2 regions of the Lysinibacillus sp. RU7 genome follow, and region 1 is predicted to be linked to the other one. Evidence: riboswitches for the same ligand, from Rfam matches in the RefSeq annotation. Region 1 holds a riboswitch; the other holds the start of a gene.
What was found. Region 1 has a riboswitch for thiamine pyrophosphate ahead of thiC (phosphomethylpyrimidine synthase ThiC). Riboswitches for the same ligand answer to the same signal wherever they lie in the genome.
Positions count from the first base shown of each region.

Region 2: it holds a riboswitch for thiamine pyrophosphate, as region 1 does, so the genes downstream of both, AC3II9_RS04445 (thiamine phosphate synthase) here and thiC (phosphomethylpyrimidine synthase ThiC) in region 1, are expected to answer to the same signal.

Region 1 is NZ_JBYQFK010000018.1:27,698-30,912, forward strand. It holds gene AC3II9_RS13725 (IS3 family transposase) at 1-583, shown strand, start outside; gene AC3II9_RS13730 (IS3 family transposase) at 538-711, shown strand; TPP riboswitch at 1,304-1,418, shown strand; gene thiC (phosphomethylpyrimidine synthase ThiC) at 1,646-3,215, shown strand, end outside.
Region 2 is NZ_JBYQFK010000004.1:87,520-90,734, forward strand. It holds gene thiS (sulfur carrier protein ThiS) at 1-139, opposite strand, end outside; gene thiO (glycine oxidase ThiO) at 154-1,266, opposite strand; gene AC3II9_RS04445 (thiamine phosphate synthase) at 1,250-1,858, opposite strand; TPP riboswitch at 1,975-2,084, opposite strand; gene AC3II9_RS04450 (DUF1284 domain-containing protein) at 2,318-2,734, shown strand; gene phaC (class III poly(R)-hydroxyalkanoic acid synthase subunit PhaC) at 2,892-3,215, opposite strand, start outside.

The sequences.
Region 1 (3,215 bases):
GACGTATGGTAGTCCTCGTATTCGAAAAGATTTACAAGAGTGGGGATACGTTTTATCTCAAAAGAAAGTAGCTAATTTAATGCGGGAGCTGGGTCTATGTGCGGTGATCCCTAAACAGTATCAACAAACAACTAACTCCAAACACGCTTATTTTGTGTACCCTAATTTAGTCAAACGCCAATTCGATGTGAAGGCACCCAATGTGGTGTGGGTGGCGGATATTACGTATGTACGTACGATGCAGGGCTGGCTTTATTTAGCGACGATTATGGATTTATATTCAAGAAAAATCATTGGTTGGTCCATCGCCGATCACATGAAAGAAGAGCTCATATTAGAAGCGTTGAAGCAGGCACTGCAGATTAGAAAGCCACCAGCCGGCTGCATCCACCATTCGGATCGAGGTGTACAATACTGTTCCAACGCCTATACTAATCTATTAAAAGAACACGACATGAAAATCAGTATGAGTAAAAAGGAGATCCTTACGATAATGCATGTATTGAATCATTCCATTCGACGATTAAAAAAGAATGTATGTATCGTCAACGATTCCAAACCAAGCAAGAAGCCAAAAAAATGATACAAGCGTATATCATCCAGTTTTATAACGAGAAAAGACGCCATTCTACACTGGGGTATGTCTCCCCTAATCAATATGAGCGTATGAACAAAGAAAAAGATATGCCTGTCCGCTCGATATCTGCTTAGAGGGCTTGCGATTGTGCAGCTCCAATTTGGAGGTGCACAATCGCAAGACCAGACCAACCGAAGGGCGGTAGCACAAAAACGCTCGATTTTTTATGTCCATTTTATTGACACAAGACCAAAAAGCAGCGGTATCCGAGCAAAAAGCTACGGTATCCGGTCAAAACAACGTGGTCCGAGCAAAACTTTGCCGTATCCGAGCAAAAGTCCATGGTAAACGGTCAAAAAGCAGCGGTATCCGAGCAAAAAGCTACGGTAACCGGTCAAAACAACGCGGTCCGAGCAAAACTTTGCGGTATCCGAGCAAAAGCCTATGGTAAACGGTCAAAAAGTAGCGGTATCCGAGCAAAAAGCTACGGTATCCGGTCAAAACAACGCGGTTCGAGCAAAACCTTGTCGTATCCGAGCAAAAGCCCATGGTAAACGGTCAAAACGTAGCGGTATCCGAGCAAAACACCGCCCTATCCGGTCAAAACATTGCGCTATCATAGTAGATTAATGAAGAAAGTTCTATCCAAACGCGTTCATCACGAAATAGTTGAAAAGTATCCTTTTATTTTAAATGGAAATAATGTACAATAGCAGTAATTGAATAATGTTTAACTAGGGGAGTCCAATGAGTTGGGCTGAGAGGGAAACGCATAGAAGTTTCTTGACCCTTTGGACCTGATCTGGATCATGCCAGCGTAGGGAAGTTAGAAATCTTTAGTATATGTGCAAATGTCTATATACATATCGTAAGCTGGGTCCGTTTATCTTTATCATAAATGGATTCAGCTTTTTTTTGCGGATAGGAAAGTATATAAAATGTATCTGCAAAACGTAGCATCAGCTTGACCTATTTGAGTTGCGCTGTGCCGTGCCTTTCTAATTTGCCTCACTACTACCCGGTTAATCTAGATCTCGTCCTTTACCAATATAAAGGAGGAGTTTTTTTATGTCATCAACGTCATTAAACAAAGAAAACATTTCGATTATGTCCAATTTTCCGGGGAGTAAAAAAGTATATGTGGTTGGTTCAAGACCAGATATCAAAGTACCGATGCGAGAAATTGCACTAAGCCCTACAACGAGTACAGTTGGTGAAGAGGAAAATCCACCCGTACAAGTTTATGACACAAGTGGACCTTATACCGATCCTCACATTTCCATTGATATTACAAAAGGGTTAACGGCTCTTCGCAGTAAGTGGATTGAGGAACGAGCAGATGTAGAAATGTATGAGGGGCGGCAAGTAAAGCCAGAAGATAACGGCTATAAAAATGAAAATGATCCGCGTGCTCAGCAAGCTATTTTCCCAAACTTAAAACGCCAGCCATTGCGCGCAAAAGAAGGGAGAAATGTAACCCAACTTCATTATGCGAAAAAAGGCATTATTACTCCAGAGATGGAGTTTATTGCGATTAGGGAAAATATGGACCCTGAATTTGTGCGGAGTGAGGTAGCGAGAGGGCGAGCGATTATTCCGTGTAATATTAATCATCCAGAGCTAGAACCGATGATTATTGGACGCAATTTTCACGTTAAAGTGAACGCCAACATTGGGAATTCTGCCGTCTCCTCTTCGATTGAAGAGGAAGTAGAAAAAATGATTTGGGCTACACGCTGGGGCGCCGATACGATTATGGATTTGTCTACAGGAAAAAACATTCATACAACACGCGAATGGATTATCCGGAATGCAGCTGTTCCAGTAGGGACTGTGCCCATTTATCAAGCACTTGAAAAAGTAAATGGGATCGTAGAAAATCTGACATGGGAAATTTACCGTGATACGTTAATCGAACAAGCCGAACAGGGAGTGGATTATTTTACAATTCATGCAGGTGTGCTGTTACGTTATATTCCATTAACTGCTAATCGCTTAACAGGCATCGTGTCACGTGGTGGATCGATTATGGCACAGTGGTGTTTAGCTCACCACCAAGAAAACTTCCTGTATACGCATTTTGAAGAAATTTGTGACATTATGAAAGCATACGATGTGGCCTTTTCCCTTGGCGATGGTTTACGCCCAGGCTCTATTCATGATGCCAATGATGCAGCGCAATTTGCAGAGCTTGAAACGCTTGGTGAATTAACGAAAATTGCTTGGAAGCATGATGTGCAAGTAATGGTAGAAGGCCCAGGCCATGTACCAATGCATCTCATTAAGGAAAATATGGACAAACAATTAGAAATTTGTGAAGAGGCACCGTTTTACACATTAGGACCGCTGACGACAGATATTGCACCAGGCTATGATCATATTACATCTGCCATTGGTGCTGCGATGATTGGTTGGTTTGGCACGGCGATGCTTTGCTATGTGACACCGAAGGAACATTTAGGTTTACCAAATAAAGACGATGTACGTGAAGGGGTTATTACGTATAAAATTGCCGCTCATGCAGCCGATTTAGCGAAGGGCCATCCGGGAGCGCAAAAACGAGATGATGCCTTATCCAAAGCGCGCTTTGAATTCCGTTGGCGAGACCAGTTCAATTTATCATTAGATCCGGAACGAG
Region 2 (3,215 bases), on a different contig from region 1:
ACTTTTCTTTTGTGATAATTTCCTGATTCACTTCTACGACAACAATACGATTCTCTAAATTGTAATGAGCCAGCAATCCTTGAACAGTATGAACTGTTTCTGGCAGGTCAATTTGTTTTCCATTTACAATCATGGACATGCTTTCATCACCTCCTAAACAGTTAATGGCTTTCCTCGGTCAATTCGAAATGCCTCTATCCACTCTTCTTTTACGTCTCTTTTCAAAATAAGATTGGCAATCATCTCACCTGTTGCTGGAGCTAACAAAATGCCATTGCGATAATGCCCTGTTGCAAATAAAATGGATTCATCTTCCGGATGATGACCGATGAATGGTTTTTGATCAAACGTTTGTGGTCGTAATCCTGACCAAACAGCATCGATTTTCATATGAGCACTAGTAGGCAATAGCTCTTTCGCTTTTTGAATTAATGTTTCGATACCATTTAAACTCACTTGTTCTGTCCAGTCGTTCTCCTTCATCGTTGCGCCAATGACAAGCTTCCCGTTATTTCTTGGAACAATATAGTATTTATCATGAAAAATCGTATGCTTTAAAACAGCTTGTTCATCCGTAACGGATATGCACTCCCCTTTAACTGGTGTCATTTGATGCTGTAAACCTAGCTCTTTAAAGAAAGTAGTGCTCCAAACACCACTGGCAATCACAACGCGCTTCGCTTCCACAAGTCCTCGTGTCGTTTCAATTAGAAAAGCGTCATGCTGTTTTTTTATGTGTAGCACCTTTGTATAGTCAAAAGTCGATGCACCCAGAACTTGAGCACTTTTAGCAAAAGCCTGGCATACACCAATCGGTAGCACATTGATATCGTCTTGGATATATGCTGCACCTACTATATGAGGGGAAACATCTCGTTCTAGTTTTCTTACTTCATCTGCTTCAAGCCATGTAACAGTAGGTTGCGCTAATATGTCCCCTAATTCTTTTTTGTCACGATCAGAAAAGGCAAGCTTTAAAATTCCACCCTCTCTATACCCTAAGTCGATACCGCTTAACTCATATAATTCATCTTTCAACTTCGAATAAAGAGACTGACTATATCTCGCAAAAGGGAAAAAGACATTGACATCCCCTTCACATTCCGAATGAGCACCGAGCATACCTGCTGCTGCACTTGTTGCTTTGGCACCAATCTGGTTTTCTTCAAACACCGCTACGTCGATTTGCTCTTTTGCTAAATAGTAGGCGATGGCACTTCCCATAATTCCGCCACCAATGATGGCTACTTCATAGCTTGTTTTCATATTTGACCACCTCATCGAATTGACTTGCTACAGCGAATGGATTTTCTGCTAAAAAAATACCTGACATCACAGCAATGCCGTCCGCTTGTATATGTTGTAATGCCTGTACCCGGTCTAAAGTGATACCACCAATTGCAAAGACAGGAATCTTCAAATGTTTTTTCATCTCAAGGATTGGGGCAAGACCATGCGGAGCCTTTCCTTTTTTGCTATTCGTTTCAAAGCAGTGACCATATAACACATAGTCAGCCCCTTGTCGCTCCGCCTCTTGTGCTCCTGCATAATCATGTACAGACTTCCCTACCTTGATATGGGGAAATAACGCCTTCACCTTTTGCACAGGCAGTCCCTTTTCTGGCAAATGTACCGTTTGAATGCCACTACATAATGCAATATCTAGCCGATCATTTAAAATCAGTTTCCCTTTTTCAATACCACCCTCATCTAAATAGTGAAGCAATGTCATAACTTCTTTTACCGTCTTCGTCTTTTCTCGTATTTGAATAAAATCGACGTTATGCTGGATTTGAAGTATTTTCTTTGCTAGTTCAAGCACTGTATGCGAATCATCCGTTACTGCCATCAGCTTCATGTTAGATATATGCCCTCCTTTTTGTGATTTTTTCACAAATAAAAAAACCACTCTCCCGAAAAGGAAAGTGGTTCTGTTTGAATAAGATCCATGTACAAAAAAGTACACAAAAAAACCCCAACATCACTCTACTTCCCTACGCAGATGCAAATCTGATCAGGTTGTGAGGGTTTAAAAGTAACTACTTTCTTCTCAGCCCTTATCAAGGGATCCCCTAGTAAAATTTCAATTTATTCAATTATTATGAATTTAACCATTATTCTATTACACAAATTTTGAAATAGCAAGAAGGCTTTTCAAATATGTTACAAGTATCTCCACTTCAATTCATGTCGTAATCGCATGAGTTCTCCCTTTTTATCTAGGCATGTATGTTCCCTCTTCTAGTATGATAAAATATAAGTTAACTACTAACACAATAACGTTTACATAAAATCATTACATATGGAGGAAAGTATTATGTACAAACTACGCGGGCATCACCTTTTTTGCCTTTTAGGGTATCGAGGAATGGGCTACTCTAAAGAATACGTAGAAAATATGACGCGCATCCATCAAACATTGAGGGCTAATCCAAAAACACTTGTGCAGCTTGTTAAAGGCCCCGACCATTTATGCGAAAAGTACCCTAACTCCGGGGAATACCATTGCCAAGATGATAATATTTACGATAGAGATGCTGTCATTTTAGAAAAGTTAGGTCTTCATATCGGACAAATTTTAAGTTGGGAAGACATTGAATCATCCGTCCAACAACATGTCATTCCAAGTGATATTGGCATCGTTTGTGAAACATGTTCTTGGCGCTCTTACGGGGTATGTGAAGAAGGGGTTCAGCGAATTACTACAGGAAACGGGTTGTGGGAAGTGAAATAGACTGCATAAACGTCTCTTTCCTTCTAGTATAATGCTTTCCCACAGCAATCTCCTCTTGTTAATACGCTTGATTTTTTCAAAAAAATACGTAAACAGACAAAAGAAGCACTCAATCATTTTGTACGACAAAACGATTGAGTGCTCTCTCTTTTAACGACTAAAGTGAATTTTCCTTAAGCCACTTTTCAATATAAGGATAAATTTCATTTACTGCACGACGACCTGTACATACAGAAACGTGACCTGTTTGCACATCATGCAATGTCTTATTTTTGCTTGACACTTTATCATTCAGTGGCTTAATTTGTTGTGGTAAAACGATATTGTCACGAAGAGCACAAATATTCAATAAATTCGCTGTAATATCAGCCAACTTCACCTGCTGTCCACGGACTTCTAATTCATCATTCATTAATTTATTATCCTGATAAAAATCCCCAATCCATTGTCTATATGCTTCACCTGGGAAAGGCACTCCATC